2 regions of the Mesorhizobium sp. B2-3-7 genome follow, and region 2 is predicted to be linked to the other one. Evidence: riboswitches for the same ligand, from Rfam matches in the RefSeq annotation. Region 2 holds a riboswitch; the other holds the start of a gene.
The links. A riboswitch is a leader RNA that binds a small molecule or an ion and turns the genes downstream of it on or off. The one in region 2 is predicted to bind thiamine pyrophosphate.

Region 1 (9,498 bases), on a different contig from region 2:
CAGCAACTCCAGCGTTTCCATGTCGAGATCGTTGGTCGGCTCATCGAGCACCAGCAAGTTCGCCGGCCGGGCCAGCACGCGCGCAAGGATCAGCCGTGCCCGCTCGCCGCCCGACAGCTCGCGCACCGGCGTGCGTGCCTGCTCCGGCTTGAACAGGAAGTCCTTCATGTAGGAGACGACGTGGCGCTGCTCGCCATTGATGACAAGGTTCTCGCCGCGCCCGTCGGTGAGATACTGAGCCAGCGTCTCCTGCGGATCGACCGCCTCGCGCTTCTGGTCGAGCGTGGCGATCTCCAGATTGGTGCCGAGCCGCACCGAACCGGCATCCGGCTGCAATTCTCCGGTCAGCATCTTCAGAAGCGTCGTCTTGCCGGCGCCGTTCGGCCCGACGAGGCCGACGCGGTCGCCGCGTTGGATGCGGGTCGAGAACCCCTTGACCACGGTGAGGTCGCCAAAGCTCTTCTCGATGTTCCTGGCCTCGATCACCAGCTTGCCGGATTCGGCGGCGTCGCTGGCCACCATGGTCGCGGTGCCTTCGGCGCCGCGATGGCCGCGAAAACGCTGGCGCATGGTCTGCAATTCGCCCAGGCGGCGCATGTTGCGCTTGCGCCGCGCCGTCACGCCATAACGCAGCCAGTGTTCCTCGCGCACGATCTGGCGGCCGAGCTTGTGCTGTTCGCGCTCTTCTTCCTCAAGCACCTGGTCGCGCCATTCCTCGAAATGGCCGAAGCCCTTATCCAGCCGGCGCGTCTGGCCCCGGTCGAGCCACACGGTGGCGCGCGAGACGCGCTCAAGGAAACGGCGGTCGTGCGAGATGACGATGAGGGCCGAGGAGGTGCGGACGAGTTCCTCTTCCAGCCATTCGATCACCGAGAGATCGAGGTGGTTGGTCGGCTCATCGAGCAGCAGGATATCAGGCTCGGGCGCCATGACGCGGGCAAGGGCGGCGCGCCTGGCCTCGCCGCCGGAGAGGTCGCCCGGCTGCTCCTCGCCCGAGAGGCCGAGGTGCTCCATCAGGTAGCTGGCGCGATAAGGATCGTCGGCGGGACCGAGGCCGGCCTCGACATAGGCGCGCACGGTTGCGAAGCCGTCCATGTCGGGCATTTGCGGCAGATAGCGGACGGTCGCCGATGGCTGGCGGAACACCTCGCCGTCCTGCGGCTCGATCAGGCCGGCGGCGATCTTGAGCAGCGTCGACTTGCCGGACCCGTTGCGGCCGACCAGCGCGATCTTGTCGCCTGCCGACGCAGCCAAGTCGGCGCCGTCGAGCAGGGGCGTGCCGCCGAAGGTCAGTTTTATTCCGTCGAGATTGAGAAGAGGCGGCGCCATGTCAGCTTTCTGGCAAGGGATAGGGATGGGCGAGCAGCAGCGCGCGCCCCGCTCCCAGCGCGATCTCGAGCCTGCCCTTGACCTCATTAGAGATGGTCAGCGATGAGCCGAACGCGACCTTGACGCGGTCAAGCGGCCATTTCGCGCCGGCGACGGTCAGCCCGGCAAGCTCGGAAAAACCCAGGATCGAGAACAGGGTGCCGTCGGCATAGTCGAAGCGGGCCGTGCCGTGCGCCAGGGGCACGGCTTCCTGCGCGCCGCTGGTCAACAGCACCTTTGTCCCGGCCCCGGCCAGCCGCAGGGCGAGCGCCATGTGCAGGAAGGCATGGTCGGCGCGCTTGCCGCCGAAGGCGCCGGCGAGCACGAGGCTGGTCGCGCCGCGCTCCAGGGCGGCCGATATCGCGAGTTCTCCATCGGTGGCGTCCTTCTCTGCCGGGAAGGTCCGGCGCGGCACGGCGGCCAACTCATCCGGCAGGCCGGCGGGCACGGAATCGAAATCGCCGACCCACAGTTCCGGCACAAGGCCGAGCGTGCTTGCATGGCCGATGCCGGCATCGGCGGCGACGACGCGGGTTCCCTCGACCTGACGGTCGAGCCGTGGCGTGCGGATGAGATCGCCGCCAAGCAGGATGGTGAATGTGCTCATATCGTGTGGCCCTTACCAGCCCGGCAGCGGAAACGGAAGGCCGGCAAACAGCCACTTGCGCGGTTCACCGGCCGGGCCTATGTGTCGAGGCGCTCTAACGGGGTGCCGGACGCGATATTTCGCGGACCGGCTGAGAGGCAGTCTCGCCAACCCGCTGAACCTGATCCGGTTTGTACCGGCGGAGGGATTAGACGTTTCGGACAGTCCGACGCCTCAATTCCTTTAACCCGAACGAAGGAGGCGCCGATGCGCACGCTTTTATACGCCCTTGTCTCTGCAATGGTCGTGGTTCTGTCCGGGCCGGCCTTAGCCAAGGACAAGCTCACCGTCTACACTTATGAGAGCTTTACCGCCGACTGGGGCCCCGGCCCGGTGGTGAAGAAGGAATTCGAGGCCGAATGCGGCTGCGATGTCGACTTCGTCTCGGTTGCCGACGGCGTCGCGCTGCTCAACCGCGTCAAGCTGGAAGGGGCCGCGACCAAGGCCGACATCGTGCTTGGCCTCGACACCAATCTCACCGCCGATGCCAAGGCCACTGGCCTGTTTGCGCCGCATGGCGCCGTGACCGGGCTCAATGTGCCGGGCGGCTGGAACGACGACATCTTTGTCCCGTACGACTATGGCTATTTCGCCGTCGTCTATGACACGCAGAAGCTGAAGACGCCGCCCAAGAGCCTGAAGGAATTGGTCGAGGGCAGTGCCGACGACAAGATCGTTATCCAGGATCCGCGCACCTCGACGCCGGGCCTCGGCCTGCTGTTGTGGGTGAAGTCGGTCTATGGCGACAAGGCGCCGGAGGCCTGGGCCAAGCTCAAGGCGAAGGTCTTGACCGTGACGCCGGGCTGGAGCGAGGCCTACGGCCTGTTCACCAAGGGCGAGGCGCCGATGGTGCTGTCCTACACGACCTCGCCCGCCTACCACATGGTTGCCGAGAACACCGAGCGCTACCAGGCCGCTTCCTTCGAGGAGGGCGAGTATCTGCAGATCGAGGTCGCCGGCATCACCACGACGGGAGCCAAAAATCCGCTGGCGGAAAAGTTCATCGCCTTCATGACCGGGCCGAAATTCCAGGATGCCATCCCCGAGACCAACTGGATGTTCCCGGCCGGCAAGACCGACAAGCCGCTCAATCCGGCCTTCGACAGACTGGTCAAACCGACCAAAACCTTGCTGTTCAGTCCCGAGGAGGTCGCGGCCAACCGCAAGGCATGGGTGGATGAATGGCTGGCGGTGATGAGCAAGTAGTTTGGTCGTATGATCGGATGATGAGTGCTCTACAGCGCCCCCCACTGTCCTGCCGGACATCTCCCCCACGAGGGGGGAGATTGGCCGTCACGACGGCTTTCGCCAATTGGCGACGTCACAGGAGAGGGTGGAGCGCTGAAGCAGCCAATCTCTCCCCAAGTGGGGGAGATGTCCGGCAGGACAGAGGGGGGCGCGAAGGAACGCGACGCTCGCTAAAGGTCCTTTGGGTGGCGCAGCGTGCAGCGCGCGTCTGACCCCCGCATCTCCGCCGGTATCCTCGCGCTTGCGGCGATCGGGCTCCTGATCGGCGGCGCGTTTGCGGGTCTTCTTTTCGAAGGCGCGAACGATTTCTCCGGAGCCTGGGCAGCCTTCGATCCTTATCTCCTGCGCGTCGTGCGCTTTACGTTGTGGCAGGCGGCGCTTTCGACGCTGTTGTCGGTGGCGCCGGCCCTGTTCGTGGCTCGCGCGCTGTCGCGGCATCCGCGCTTTCCCGGCCGCGGCTTCATCCTCCAGCTCTTCGCCCTGCCGTTGGCGCTGCCGGCGATCGTGGCGGCGCTCGGCATCCTGGCGCTCTATGGCCGCGCCGGCTATTTCGCCGGCTTTCTTGGTGCCGTCGGCGGTTACAATTGGCCGGGCATCTATGGCCTCTCCGGCATCCTCGTTGCTCATGTCTTCTTCAACCTGCCGCTGGCCACGCGGCTGTTCCTCGAAGCGCTGCAAACCATCCAAGCCGATCAATGGCGGCTGGCGAGCCAGCTGGGTATGGGTGCCGCACCGGCTTTCCGGCTGATCGAGTGGCCGACACTGCGCGCCGCTCTGCCGGGCGTCGCCGGCCTGGTGTTCATGCTCTGCATCACGTCCTTCACGATCGTGTTGACGCTGGGCGGTGGCCCCGGCGCGACGACGCTGGAGGTCGGCATCTACCAGGCGCTGCGTTTCGATTTCGATCCCGCGCGGGCGGTGGCGCTGACGCTGCTGCAGATCGCGCTGACCTTTGTCGTGGTGCTGGCGTTGACGCGGCTCGGCGCCAACACCACCGGTGACGCCAATCTGCCGGTGGCGCCGCGCCGCTACGTCTCGGCCGGCAGGACCGAGACCGCGCTGAATGCCGCGCTCGTCGTGCTGGCCCTTTTGTTCGTCGCCGGGCCGATGACGGCGACGCTGATGTCAGGCCTCGGCGCCGACCTCGGTCGTCTCGCCGGCGAAGCGGCGGTGCGGCAGGCGACGCTGACCAGCGCCGTGCTGGCTTTCCTGTCGGCGCTGCTGTCGGTTGCGCTGTCGCTTTCGCTCACCATGGCGCGCCGCGTGCTGGCCCTGAAGCGCCGCTCCGGTCCGCGGACCGTGCTCGAACACGCCACCGACACCGGTGCCGGCTTCGTCCTAGTCGTGCCGCCCATCGTCATCGGCTCCGGCTGGTTCCTTCTGCTGCGCCATTTCGGCGATGTCTTTGCCATAGCCCCGGTCATGGTCGTCACTGTCAATGCAGTCATGGCGATGCCTTTCGCCATCCGTGCCATCCGCCCCGCCTATGATGCGGCGAGCGAGCGCCATGAGCGGCTCTGCGCGCTTCTGGGAATAGCGGGCTGGGCCCGGTTGCGGCTGGTCGACTGGCCCTCGCTGCGACGGCCGCTGGCCACCGCCTTCGCGTTTGCCATGGCGCTGTCGCTTGGCGATCTCGGCGTCATCGCATTGTTCGGCAGTGATTCCGTGCAGACCTTGCCCTACCTTCTCCTGGCGCGCATGGGCAGCTACCGGACCGAGGACGCCGCCGGCCTGGCGCTGCTGCTCGGTCTGGTCTGCCTTGCGCTTGTGGTGGCGGCGAGCGGGCTGGGAAGGGGAGAACGAGACTGATGGCTGCGGGCGCCACCAATGGTGCGACAAGGGGAGCCGAGGTGCGGCTGGACACGGTCTCGTTCAGCTACGGCGACGCGCCGCTCGTTTTCGATGTCGATTTCGCCGCGTCGAAAATTACCGCCATCATGGGGCCGAGCGGCTCGGGCAAGTCGACGCTGCTCAATCTGGTGGCGGGCTTCGAGACGCCGCAGGCTGGCCGCGTGCTGATCGGCGGCGCCAATGTCGGCGCGGCGCCGCCTTCGGCGCGGCCGGTGTCGATGGTGTTCCAGGAAAACAATCTTTTTGCCCATCTTTCGGTCGAAGAGAATGTCGGGCTCGGCCGCTCGCCCTCGCTGCGGCTGACCGAGGCCGACCGCGCTGACATCGCGGAGGCGATCGCGCGCACCGGCCTCGCGGGCAAGGAAAGACGCCTGCCGCGCGAACTTTCGGGAGGCGAACGCCAGCGTGTCGCATTGACGCGCGTGCTGGTTCGCAACCGCCCGGTGCTTCTTCTGGACGAGCCTTTCGCTTCACTCGGACCGGCCTTGCGCGACGACATGCTCGATCTTGTCGCCGACGTGCATGCCGAGCGGGGCATGACGCTGCTGTTCGTCACGCACCAGCCACAGGACGCACGCCGTATTTGTGAGGAGGTGGTGTTCCTCGACAACGGCATGGTTGCCGCCAAGGGCAAGGCGGATGATTTCTTTGCCGGGGCTGGTCCTGAAGTTTTCCGGCGCTATGTTGGCACAAGCGCCTGGGAGGCTGGATCACGAGATATTGCCCGGAAGCGGACATAATTTACGCTCAAACCGGCTCCTGGCGACGGGGCGATTGCTTGCCATGACAGAGGTAGTGTGGCTAGGTCCGCCCTGTACCGGTCCGGTGCAGGCCGTGATTTGCCTGCAGCATCCGCCGCGCGTTGGTATGGCGTGGATGCTGTAATGCTTTGATTTGCGCATGAGCCCTTGCGAGGATCGCCCCGATTTTCGCGGGCATGCGCCAGACCCGAAAGGAAGCCGTTCTGCCGACCGGCACGGAAAGACCAAGAGGGAAAATGCTGGCGCGCTTTCTGGCGCTGGCCGGCTTTGTCGTGGCCCTGGCAAGCTGCCAGATGTTCACACCTCCGGAAGTCCAGGAATCCGGCTTCCAGCCTTCCGACAAACCGATCACGGTCGACAATGTCGCGGCCAATAACAAATTGGCCGAACTGGCCAAGGCGCAGCATCCACGCATCCTGGCGACCTATGGCGGCGAATACTCCGATCCCAAGCTCGAGCGCATGGTCGCCAAGGTCGTAGGCAGCCTGACGGTGGTGTCGGCCAACCCGACCCAGACCTATCGTATCACCATCCTCAATTCGCCCAACGTCAATGCCTTCGCACTGCCGGGCGGCTACCTCTACGTCACGCGCGGCCTGCTGGCGCTGGCCAATGATTCGGCCGAGCTCGCCGCCGTCATCGCGCATGAGATGGGCCACGTCACCGCTAACCACGGCCTGCAGCGCCAGCAGCTCGAGGCCGAGGAGGGGCTCGCCACCAAGGTTGTTTCCGACGTGCTCGGCGACAGCCCGACCGCCAAGGCGGCGCTGATCCGCGGCAAGCTGAGACTGGCGCAGTTTTCGCGCAACCAGGAACTGGAGGCCGACGCGATCGGCATCAAGTCGATCGGCGAAGCCGGCTACGATCCTTACGCCGCCGGCCGCTTCTTGCAGTCCATGTCGGCCTACACCGATTTCCGCTCGATCAGCGGCGCCACCGACGCCAGCCTCGATTTCCTGGCAACGCATCCCAATACGCCGCAGCGTATCGACCTTGCGCAACGCCATGCCCGCCAGTTCGGCCCGCCGGGCGTCGGCACCCGCGATCGCGACGCCTTCCTCGCCGGGATAGACGGCCTGCTCTACGGCGACACGCCGGAAGAAGGGTATGTGCGCGGCGAGACCTTTCTGCATCCGGGCCTGGGCGTGTCCTTCTCGGTGCCGGAGGGCTTCATCATCGACAATTCGGCCGCCGCCGTGACGGCGACCGGGCCGGGCGACATTGCGATCCGCTTCGACGGCGTGTCGATCGACAAGAACCGTGCGCTGACCGATTATATCAGGAGCGGCTGGGTGGCCGGTCTCGACGACGCGAGCGTCAGGCAGGAAACGATCAACGGCAACGAGGCGGCGACGGCGCATGCAGGCGCCGAAGGCTGGCAGTTCGATATCGCGGTAATCCGCGCCGGCGGCCAGGTCTACCGGCTGCTGACGGCGGCACCATCCGCCAGCACGTCGCTCGACACCGTGGCGCGTTCCGTCAGCGGCTCGTTCCGCATTCTGAGTGCCGCCGAAAAGGCGGCGCTGAAGCCGCTGCATATCCGCGTGGTCACCGTCCAGCCGGGGCAGACGATGGGTTCGCTTTCGGCGCAGATGGTCGGCGTCGACCGCAAACTCGACCTGTTCCGGGTGCTCAACGCGCTGTCGCCGGGGGCTGCGGTTTCGGCCGGCGACAAGGTCAAGATCGTCACCGACAAATAGCCGATAGTCGGCGCTGACCGCTCTCTCGTTTTCGCAATTCCCGGACGGGAACCGTTACACACTTTCCCACTTAGGCGGCGGTGGCGAGGAATTCCGGGTTCTGCTTCACCAGCGCCACTTTCAGCTTTTCCATGGCGCGGGCCTCGATCTGGCGCACGCGTTCCTTGGAAATGCCAAGCGTCTCGCCGAGCGCTTCGAGCGTCGCGCCCTCGTCGCTCAGCCGACGCTCCTCGATGATGCGCAGCTCACGCGCGTTGAGTGCGGCAAGCGCCGCCTTCAGCCATATCGAGCGGCGTTCGATATCGATGGTGTCGCTGACGACCTCGTCGGGCAAGGGATCGTCCGACACGAGGAAGTCCATCCGCTCGGTCGCGCCCCCATCGTCGGCAAGCGGGACATTGAGGGAGGAGTCGGGCGCCGAGAGCCGCGAATCCATCAGCGCGACATCGGCTTCGGAGACGCCGAGGGCCGCTGAAACCTCACGGTACAGCGTCCTGTTCGACAGCGGCTCCGCGGCGCCGTTCGCCAGCCGGGCGCGCAGGCGCCGCAGGTTGAAGAACAGAGCCTTTTGCGCCGAGCTGGTGCCGCCGCGCACGATCGACCAGTTGCGCAGGATGTAGTCCTGCATCGAGGCCCGGATCCACCAGGTCGCATAGGTCGAAAACCGCACTTCGCGCTCCGGCTCGAAACGGGCCGCGGCCTCGAGCAGGCCGACATGGCCCTCCTGGACCAGATCGCCAAGCGGCAGGCCGTAATGACGGAATTTGGAGGCCATGGAAATGACCAGGCGCATATGCGCCACGGTGATGCTGTGCAGCGCGTTCTGGTCGTTGTCCTTTTTCCAGCGCAGCGCCAGCCGCAACTCCTCGTCACGTTCGAGATAGGGAGCCCTCATTGCCGCGCGGACCATGATCCGTCCTGCCGTGTCTTCCATCATGAGGCACTCCCTGGCTCTGGCGATACGGATGTCATTTCGAAACCCGGCAGCCGCTCGACTTGAAATGACGGCGTCCTGCCCTACAACGAACGCAAAACGTGCCATGCGCGGGAAAGGTTCCGCCGCCGGCGGCGCGGCGTGGAGGCTGCGCGAAAAAACTCAGGGCGGGTTCGAGGCACCGCCAGAAACGTCAGTGGTAGAATCCGATTCCGAATAATGGATGTTTTTGAAATCTCATTCCTTATTTTTTCAACTCACATCTGTCAATTTCCAGCGCTCACACACCATGCCGGATATCAGGCCAGGACGGGATCACAGAAAAATGAAATGGCTCAAGTCGCTCATCGTCGCCGGAACTTTGCAGGTTCTGGCTGTTACCGCAGGCTATGCCGGCGCCAATCTCGACCAGATCAAGCAGGCCGGCGTCATCAAGGTCGGCACGGAGGGCACCTACGCACCCTTTACCTATCATGATGCCGGCGGAGCGCTGGTCGGCTTCGATGTCGAAATCGCCAAGGCGATCGGCGAAAAGCTCGGCGTGAAGGTAGAGTTCCTCGAGGGCAAATGGGACGGGCTGATCGCGGGCCTCGATGCCAACCGCTATGACGCGGTCATCAACGAAGTCGGCATCACCGACGCCCGCAAGGCGAAATACGATTTTTCCGACCCCTACATCGCCTCCAAGGCAGTGCTGATCGTGCGCGGCGACAACACCGATATCAAGAGCTTCGCCGATCTCAAAGGCAAGAAGTCGGCGCAGTCGCTGACTTCGAATTTCGGCAAGCTTGCCGAGGCCAACGGCGCCGAACTGGTCGGCACCGACGGGTTCGACCAGTCGATCCAGCTGCTTCTGACTGGCCGCGCCGACGCAACCATCAATGACAGCCTGTCCTTCCTCGATTTCAAGAAGCACAAGCCGGATGCCAATGTGAAGATCGCGGCCCAGGAAGAGAACGCCGACTATTCCGGCGTCATCGTTCGCAAGGG
Region 2 (9,498 bases):
CTTGATCGAGCGTGCGGGGATGCGGCTGTCGAAGTATGGCCTCGAGGGCGCGCTTCTCGATTTCGACAAGGCGATCAGCCTCGATCCCGACAATGCGGACGCCTATCTCGGGCGCAGCCGCGCAAGGACACTCAAGGGAGACAGCGCCGGAGCGGCGGCGGATTGCCTGCGCGCCATCGAGCTTGATCCGATGCGGGCAGGAAGCTGCGGCGCTCAGCTTGCCGCCGACCAAAGCAAGCCGGCACCGTTGCCGGACACCCAACAGCAAAAGCAGCGAGCCGTCGTTCCGGATATCACTGCCACCCAAGACACGCTGGCCGCAAGGGTTCTGGAGGCGACCGATCCGCGCGCCCTCGAAGCGATCCTTGGCGGCGATGCCTTCCTGGACATGGGCAAGTACGATCAGGCGATCGGCGCCTACAACAAAGCGATTGCGCTCGATCCGAACAACCGGTTCGCCTATTACGGCCGCGGCAAGGCCCAGGCCGCCAAACGCGTTTACGAGCAAGCGATCGCCGATTACGACACGGTCATCCAGCTCGCCCCCAATTTTGCTGCGGCTCATTCTCGCCGGGGCCTCGCCAAGATCACGTCAGGCGATGCCGAAAGCGCTCTTGCCGATTGCAGCCGGGCTTCAACACTCGATCCAAAGGCGCGCGACGCCTACTTCTGCATCGGCATGGCCTGGCACGCCAAGGGCGACGCGGGGCGCGCGATTGCCGCCTATTCGATAGCCATCGAGATCGATCCGAAAGACGACGCCAGCTATTATGGGCGCGGCATGGCGCGTGCTGACATGAAGGACTATGACGAGGCAATCGCCGACTTCGGCCAGGCGATCAAGCTCGATCCCGACAATCGCGATTACGCGGTCGCCCGCAAGGCGGCTGTGGCTGCGAAGGGACAGGGCGATATGGCGGCCGCCACGCTCGGCGCCGTCAGCTCGGCGGCGGCCACCGCCAGTTCAGCCGCCGGTTCGGCCGCACCGAGCGATACTGATTCGGCCGCCAAGGCGCTTTTCGCCAAGGGTCGGAGGCTGCATGAGAAAAATGACTATGACGGCGCCATAGCCCTGTATGGCAAGGCGATCGCACTGGTCCCGGCATTTCATGACGCCTATCTGGCCCGGGCCATGGCTTGGGAGGCCAAGAACGATTATGCTCATGCTGTTGCCGATTACACGCAGGCGATCGCGATCAATCCGAATATAGCCGAGACCTACTACAGTCGCGGCCAGAACCTCAGTTTCCAGGAAAACTACGACGGGGCGTTTGCCGACTTCGAAAAGGCCATCAATCTCAACCCCGCGGACGCAAGGGTCTATGCCGATCGAGGCCTCCTATGGATGGGAGGGCACGAGGACGTCGCCGCGCTGCACGATTTCGAAAAGGCCATCAGCCTCGATCACAAGAACCCCTTTGGCTATTTCGGTCGAGGCGTGATCCGAACCAGCAGAGCGGACTATGAAGGGGCCATCGCGGATTTCAGCCAGGCGATAAGGCTTAAGCCGGATTTCGCAACCGCCTACGAGGCGCGGAGCCGGGCGTGGGAAGCCAAGGGCAACCGCAAGCGTGCTCAGGCCGATCGCAAGAAGGCACTGAGCCTTGGGGTAGATTAGACGGGCTTTTCGGGAGGGCGCGGATTTTGCGTTGGAGTGGTTTGGGCGTAATGGCAGTCGCCGCTCTGTGCTTTATTGCGGTAAAGGTTTTGCCTTGGGCGCAGCTCTGACGAGGCTGACGAAAGGCAATCAGCTTGAGCAGCGCTGGCGCCCGATGCGGTTTGATCCCTACCCCAAATAGAAGTTACTGAAATAGTTGCCAAAATCCGGTTGCCGGGCAACGGGCTCGCCGTCCCCGTTCCGGAGGATGCCGGCGGCGAAGAGATAGGAACCGATCGCTTCCATCTTGGCCGGGTCCATGCTGCCTATGGCGCCGTTTTGCCGGCGCAGATAGTGCCCGTCGATCAGCGTCTTCAGCGAGGCGTGGATCAATGCCGGATTGGTCAGGGCGTCCTTGTTGGCGGCGATCAGCAGTGTGGCCGCTTCTTCGGGATGGTCGACGGTGAACTGGTAGCCGCGCCGCGTTGCCCGTATGAAGCCCGACGCCAATTCCGGATTTGCACGCAGATACGCATCGCTAGAGGAGATCAGCGTGGTGTGTTCGTCGGGCACGCCGTAGTCGGCATAGACGAAGCTTCGCTGTTTGACGCCTTTCAGTTCTGCCTCGACGCCTTCCCAGGTCGAGACCTCCAACGTGAAGTCGACCGAACCGTTGGCCAGCGCCTCATAGGCGGACGTGCCGAGCGTCACCGTTTCGAAAGCCCCCTTGCCGCCATCGTGACGGATGATGGTCGAGATCAGCGCGTTTTCCCAGGCACTGCCGAAACCGCCATAGGTCAGGCCGTCAAGATCCCTGGGGGTTTTGATCTCGTCACGCGCTGCATTGAACACCAGCCGTCCGGTTTCGGACTGCACCACGGCATAGACCGCCTTGAGATCGGCGCCGGCGGTTTTCTGGGTGAAGAGGCCGATGGAGCCGTTGATGCCGAAATCGGCAACGCGGTTGGCAACCAGCGTGCCTGCACCGGTATCGCTGTAGGGCAGGATGTCGACCTCGAGGCCGGCCTCGCTGTAAAACCCTTTGTCGCGAGCGACGAACAGGCCGATATGGTTGGTGTTGACCGTCCAGTCCAGCGCCACCGTTACTTTCCGGGCGGCCGCCTGGGCAAGAGATCGGCCTGGCCGGGCTACAAGGGGAAGGCCGGCAGCGGCAGTGAGCAGCCAGGCTTGCCGGCGCGTCAGGTCAGTCATGGTCCGTGTCCTTCTGGTGGCTCGGGTTGAGGAGGATGTCGAGGATCTCGGCTTCGAGGGTGCCGGCCTGCCGTGCAGCGCCGCCGGCCAGTTCGCGTGGACGCGGCAGCGGCACGGTGATCTCAGCGACGACGCGCGCCGGCCGCGCCGAAAGCACATAGATGCGGTCGGACAGGAACACAGCTTCGCGCACGTCGTGGGTGATCAGCAGCGCCGTCCAGCAGTGGCGCCGCCACATCTGTTCCAACCAGCGTTGCATGGCGGCGCGGGTCAGCGCATCGAGTGCGCCGAACGGCTCGTCGAGCAGCAGCATATCGCGTTCCTGCACCACGGTGCGCAGCAAGGCCGCGCGCTGGCGCATGCCGCCGGAAAGCTGCGCCGGAAAATGCCGTTCGAAACCGGCAAGCCCGAATTCCTCGAACAGCGGAGCAACGCGAGCGCGGGCAGCCTTGCGCCTGACACCTTGCACCTCAAGCCCGAGCGTGGCGTTGTCAAGAATGCGCCGCCAAGGCATCAACGCGTCGCGCTGCGGCATGAAAGCGAAATGCCGGCCGTGGTCATCGAGCGGCTTGCCGTCGAAGAATATCTCGCCCTCGCCGTGAAGCGCGCCGGTCAGAAGCTGGAACAGCGTCGACTTGCCGGCGCCGGAGGGGCCCAGAATGGAGACGAATTCGCCGGCGCCGACGCTGAGCGAAATGTCGGCAAGCACGTCGAGTCCTTCGAAGGCCTTGCGCACATGTCGCAGTTCGAGCCGGTTCATCGCCACGGCCCCTTTCCTGCGGCCCGCCCGCCGGCGGTCCGTTCCCATGGCATGGCAAGGCGCTGGACCAGCATCGTCAGCCCGAACAGGACGAGCGTCAGCACGGCGCTGACGGCGACGGCGGCCAGCACCAGGTCCGGGCGGAAGTTGTTCTTGGCGTTGAGCATGTAGATGCCGAGGCCCTTCGCCGCGCCCGCATATTCGGCGAAGATGGCGCCCACGACAGCATAGGTGATCGAGATCCTGACACCGGCGAAGAAGTAGGGCAGCGCCGAGGGCAGCCGCGCCAGGACGAAGACACGCCAGCGCCCTGCCCCCATGGCGCGCAGCATTTGGCCGATCTCAGCCTCCGTCGCCTCATATCCTTCGGCCAAAGCCACCAACATCGGAAAGAAGGTGACCAGCGCCACCAGCATGATCTTGGGCATCAGCCCAAAGCCGAACCACAGCACCACCAGCGGTGCAATCGCCACCAGCGGCAAGGTCTGGCTGACCACGAAGACCGGAAAAAGGGCGCGCCGCAATGGCTGGGAGAAGTCGATCAATATCGACATCGCAAAGGCACCGCCGAGCGAACAGGCAAAGCCTGCGAGCGTGGCACGGAGGGTTGGCACGGCGTTATCGGCCAGCGCGTGCCGGTTGAGCATTGCCTGAGCGAAGACGCGCGATGGCGCCGGGAGGATTGTCGGCTTGATGCCACCAAAGCGCGCATAGAGTTCCCACGCGGCTAGCAGCAGCCCCACCGAAAGCATCGCCGGAGCGGTTCTGGCGATGAGGTCCACGATCGGACGCGAAGGGGCGGACGGGGAGGACACGCAGGTACCCGGAGCGGATGGCGCGGGGCGCGCCGTCAGACGGCGGTGGGGCTGTTGGCCGAGACGGTGACGTCGAGCGTTACGTGACCGGCACCCGGCCCGAAGCGGCAAAAGGCCTCGTTGAGTGCGGTAAAAATGGCGCCTGCGTCGCCGCGCAACTTTGTGCAGAAATGCTTGGAGCGCTCATATACGCCCGACTGCTTCAGGAAGTCGATGCAGCCATAGATCTCGTCCATGTGGTCGTCGGTGCCCATGACGTAAAGCGAGAACTGCGCCGCCGCCGGCTGGCCGGTGACGGCCACGCCGCGCACGGCGGCGATAGCCGCTTCCTTGCGCGGGCCGAGCGGCCCGGCAGGTCCGCCAAACGCGTCGGAGCGGCAGATCGGATCGTCCGGCTCGCCCGGGCAGCCGCGCGAGATGGCGGCCGAAAGCACGCAATGCTTGCCGCTGCGCGCTGCCGCCACGAACAGGTCGCGCATGGCAGGAAACAGCACCTCGGGCGGCCCGACAAGCAAGGTCGAGATATCGTCGGTCTCGATCCGCAGTCGATCACGATAGGGGTCCAGTGCCCCGAGCGCGCCAAGGATGACGCCGACAAAATCGCCGGACATGGGATATAGGGAAATCTGTGCGCCTGAAAACATCGCCCGCCTCGCTCCGCTGGTATTACCCAGATCAGCTTCTAGGGTCTGTGGGCTTGCCGCCCCCCGTCTCAGCCCCGACCGTACGGAGCACCCCTGTGGATGGACGCGTTAAAGCACCAATCGGGCGGCTATGAAAGCTGTTTTTTTCAGGACCATCGCCGGAAATGCATTGCGCCAGGCCTGATTTATGGGCGGTTCCGTCGGGCCCGGTCTTGAGGGAAATTTGTCCGGAACCTTAGCCACGACGAGTGGTTGTCCCTATAGTCGCAAACGCGACGAACTTCGTGGAAACGAGCGAAGACTTCACAGAAATGGAGACAAACCATGTTCATGAAAATCCTCGCAGCTTCGGCTCTTACAATTGGTCTCGCGACTTCGGCGATGTCGCAAAGTGCTGGCGGAAACGGCGCCAATAATAATGGGCCCGGCAGCGGCCAGTCGGTCACGGTCGACCCGAACACGCCGGCACCGCCGAACACTGTGGATCCTGGCACGACCGGCAGCACGACCGCCATGCCCGACGGCATGAATTCGAACGCGGACCGGAACTGTCCGGCCAGCCCACAAGGTGCTCAGCCGGATGCCAGCCACACCGCTCCGGGCACCGCTTCGCCGACCGTCAATGACAAGCATTGCGGCAAGTAGCCATTCGCCGAAACTGCTGGAGAACGCCACGGGGCGTCTGTTCCGTGGCGTTTCCGTCTCTTTATGTTTCACCCTCGCCGAACAGGCAGGCGCCTGAGACGTAAACCGCCATCGGCCTTCGTCTCGGTTCGGGCGCCGTCTACGATACAGCCTTTTCGCGAACCGGCAGCTTCCAGCCCGGCCTGACGAAATGACAGGTGTAGCCGTTCGGGTATTTCTGCAGATAGTCCTGATGCTCGGGTTCGGCTTCCCAGAACGCGCCGGCCGGAGCCACCTCGGTGACCACCTTGCCGGGCCACAGGCCCGAGGCGTCGACGTCGGCGATGGTGTCTTCGGCGACGCGCTTCTGCTCATCGCTGGTGTAGTAGATCGCCGAACGGTAGCTCATCCCCACATCGTTGCCCTGGCGGTTGCGTGTCGTCGGATCATGAATCTGGAAGAAGAACTCCAGCAGCGTACGGTAGCTCACCCTGGCGGGATCGAAATTGATCTCGATGGCTTCGGCATGGGTGCCGTGGTTTCGGTAGGTGGCATCAGGCACGTCGCCGCCGCTGTAGCCGACGCGCGTGGACAGGACGCCCGGGATGCGTCGGATCAGATCCTGCATGCCCCAGAAACAGCCGCCGGCAAGCACCGCGCGTTCGCTTGAAGTCGCCATATCAAATCTCCCCAAAGCAACTCCGGGGAAAGGTTGTAGCCGTTTCCGTCCGGAATTGCGCACGATAAAACTGGAGGCCCGGCGCTATGACAGCCGCTCCAGGATTTCCCATAGATGGGCATTGTCGTCGGCTTCGTCCAGTCGACGGGCGCGTCCTGCTGCCGATCACCACGGACGCGCGGCGTCACTCCCCAGGCCTGAACCTGCGCACCACGACCTCGAATACGATATCCGATATCCACATCGCGCAGACGCCGATGAGGAATGCGGCCGCCAGGGTCGTGGTGTCGTCATTGGCCATCGGCAGGCCCATGGCGCGGGAATACTGGACCACGGGCAGCGTCAGATAGGCGGCGGCTAGCGCGCCGCAGATCGGCGAGGCCACCATCTCGCGCGGTTTGTAGCGGTGGCGCGACAGCGCGCGCAATATGCCGCCGGAAAGGCCGGCGACCACCACCGGCACCTTAATACCGAGCAGGTCGAAAAGATCATGCATCATTTCATTGTCTCGCGATCAGGAAACAGAACGACCGATCCGGCACCGAAGATGAGCGGTCCCCGAGCAGCAGGGCCCGAATCGAGCGGCAACACGATCGTCATGGCTTCCACCCGCACAGTTTCTCGCCCTTGCGGTTGTGCGCCAGCAGCGTCCGGACTTCCGCATCCGACAGTGCTGCGACGGCGGATGCGGACAAGCGCAGCGGGCTCGAGACCGCGCAAAATCCGCCGGTGACGGTGGTGCAGCCGGCTACCGCGACAAGTGCTGCGGCCGCTGCGACAATCAATCCCTTGCCCATGACCTGAGCTCCTTTCGGGCAGTGGCGGCGGGTAGCGCGCCGATGTCGTTGTCAACCTGGTCGGCGACGTCGCGCGCCGCCGCCTCGGCCGCGGCCTGCCGGCTACGTTCGGCGCGCTCGCCGGCAAGCCGCTGGCGAACACCCCAGCCAAACGCAGCGACGATGGCTGCGCCGATGCCGAGAACGGTCGAATTGCTGAGCAGGAAGGAGAGGAGCGCGCTCATTGGTTTGGCGCGTCCTTGACGAGATAGCCGACGGCAAAGACGGCTAGCGGCAGCAGCGTGGCCCATGTCTCGGCATCGTACCAGGATGGCCAGACATTGCGCACGAAGACGCCGGAAATCGAAACGGCGGCGGCGGCGATGGTCGCGGCCGTCAGTTTGTTGGTCGGGCGGATGGTCGGCTGGGTTGTGGTGGCCATGATCAGAACATTCCTTGCAAGGCGGCGGCGATGTGGTGCCAGGCGGCGTAGGCGACGAGCAGGCACGCGACAATGATCCCGCCCGCCTTGGTGGCAGCTGGGATGTTGGCGCCGGCAGGCGCCGCCGCGACCGGTTCGACGGCATCTACGGCAGCAGCGCCGCCCGGCGCCGCCGCAGCAGCGGCCGGTGCAGGATCTGGCCGCGTGGCCGATGCCTCGCCTGCCCCGACAGCCGTCAGCAGCAGCGCCTGTGCGCGGACGGATCCGACCCGCCTCGACCAGCCTTTGCCGAAAGTCGGCCAGGTCGGAAGCCGCTTCAGGAAAGCCAGGCGGGCATCGCAGAGATTGTCGATGACGACGGCGGCCGGTCTGGAACCGACGGCAGCGAGCGTCTCGGGCCCGATGCGGCCGTCCTGGGCGGTGCCGACCACTGCTTGAAGATATTTCGCCGCCCTGCTTGGCCCACTGTTCACGGCATAGTCGAACACCGCGTAATCCACGCCGTCGGGCAACTCGGCGCCAGCCACCGCATCCCAGTAGAAGCGGCGGTACACCGTGGCGAGTTGGGCATCGCTGATCTTCCTGAGATCCGCCTTGGCGGCATCCGCCTTCACGTAGCGGCGGAAATTGGCGAGCGTGACGCCCTTCATGGTGGCGCCGCCCGGATCGGCCGGATTGTCCGACCAGCCGCCTTCGGATTTGAGGACGAGCGCAAGCGCCCGCGTAAAATTGCGGTCCATGATATCCCTTTCGATTTCTTGGTGGATGAGGTGAGTGGGTGATCGCCGGCAGCACAGGGGTGCGGATAGTCGCCGTTGCGCGCGCCTCGGTGCCTACTTGCAGTGCGTCAAAACCGGAGGTCGCCTTGCGCGCCGGCCGGCGCATGGTTAGAAAAAATACAATTTTGGGACGAACAGGTCTGGGATGAGAGACTTTGTTGGCGCCGCGCGGCGCCTGGCCTTCAACAGGCTGTCGGCCGCCATCGATCGCCGCTGGAACGTCGACCCGCTGGGCTCGGCGCCGCGTGCCTCGAAAGAGGAATATCTGAGGCTGTTCGAAGCCACCCGGCGCGTCTCATTCGCTGAGATCGACAGGCTCGAGGCCGAAACCGGCTTTGCCGTCGATCGCGACTGGCTCGACGAACTGGCCCTCCACACCCAGATCACCATCAAGACCAGCGCGCTCGCCTACCCGCACGGGCGGGTGCTCTACAGTCTTCTTCGCCGCCAGCTGGCCGACAGCCCAAGGCCGTTCACCACCGTCGTCGAGACCGGCACCGCGCGTGGTTTCTCCGCGATCTGCATGGCCAAGGCACTCGCCGATGCCGGCGCCTGCGGGCATGTCGTCACGCTCGACGTCCTGCCGCACCATCATCGCTTCTACTGGAATTGCATCGACGACCATGACGGCAGGAAGTCGCGCGCCGAACTGCTTCGGCCTTGGCAGCCGCTGGCCGACCGGATCATTTTCCTGCAAGGCGATTCACTCCTTCAATTGCCCAGGGTCGGCGTGAACCGGATCCACTTCGCCTTCATCGACGCGCAGCACACCAGGAAGAACGTGCTGGCCGAGCATCGCTGCGTTTCGGGCGTTCAGCGCGAGGGCGACATGGTCGTATTCGACGACGTCACGCCAGGGTCCTTCGATGGCGTGGTCGAAGCGGTCGCCGAGATCGAGCGGCAGGGCCGGTACGAGGTGCGCCGTCTGAACGCGTCCAAGCAAAGAACCTATGCCTGGGGCATCAGGCGGTGACGAGACGACAGCCCGGATAAACCATCGGAGGCGAGACCTTGCTCAGAAATATCGCCCGCAGGCTTTATCTCGGCATGCGCCGGAACATCGACACCCCGCCCCATGGCGGCCGATGACTACCTGAAGGTGCAGTACTTCCCGATGGCGACGAAGCATTGCTGATCCTGCGCAAGAAACCGACCTAGCGCGCCACCCAG

Region 1: another riboswitch for thiamine pyrophosphate. It lies ahead of thiB (thiamine ABC transporter substrate binding subunit); the one in region 2 lies ahead of FJ940_RS20650 (YkoF family thiamine/hydroxymethylpyrimidine-binding protein).

Annotation. Positions count from the first base shown of each region.
Region 1 covers NZ_VFVV01000001.1:29,285-38,782, reverse strand. The annotation lists gene FJ940_RS00180 (ABC-F family ATP-binding cassette domain-containing protein) at 1-1,329, opposite strand, end outside; gene FJ940_RS00175 (thiamine diphosphokinase) at 1,331-1,975, opposite strand; TPP riboswitch at 2,064-2,179, shown strand; gene thiB (thiamine ABC transporter substrate binding subunit) at 2,222-3,220, shown strand; gene thiP (thiamine/thiamine pyrophosphate ABC transporter permease) at 3,458-5,071, shown strand; gene thiQ (thiamine ABC transporter ATP-binding protein) at 5,071-5,853, shown strand; gene FJ940_RS00150 (M48 family metalloprotease) at 6,111-7,574, shown strand; gene FJ940_RS00145 (RNA polymerase factor sigma-32) at 7,645-8,511, opposite strand; gene FJ940_RS00140 (amino acid ABC transporter substrate-binding protein) at 8,834-9,498, shown strand, end outside.
Region 2 covers NZ_VFVV01000010.1:177,695-187,192, reverse strand. The annotation lists gene FJ940_RS20670 (tetratricopeptide repeat protein) at 1-1,618, shown strand, start outside; gene FJ940_RS20665 (ABC transporter substrate-binding protein) at 1,787-2,809, opposite strand; gene FJ940_RS20660 (ABC transporter ATP-binding protein) at 2,802-3,569, opposite strand; gene FJ940_RS20655 (ABC transporter permease) at 3,566-4,321, opposite strand; gene FJ940_RS20650 (YkoF family thiamine/hydroxymethylpyrimidine-binding protein) at 4,420-5,028, opposite strand; TPP riboswitch at 5,019-5,133, opposite strand; gene FJ940_RS20645 (hypothetical protein) at 5,353-5,673, shown strand; gene msrA (peptide-methionine (S)-S-oxide reductase MsrA) at 5,813-6,331, opposite strand; gene FJ940_RS20635 (hypothetical protein) at 6,516-6,827, opposite strand; gene FJ940_RS20630 (hypothetical protein) at 6,928-7,128, opposite strand; gene FJ940_RS20625 (ABC transporter permease) at 7,113-7,352, opposite strand; gene FJ940_RS20620 (hypothetical protein) at 7,349-7,549, opposite strand; gene FJ940_RS20615 (glycosyl hydrolase 108 family protein) at 7,552-8,289, opposite strand; gene FJ940_RS20610 (class I SAM-dependent methyltransferase) at 8,474-9,301, shown strand.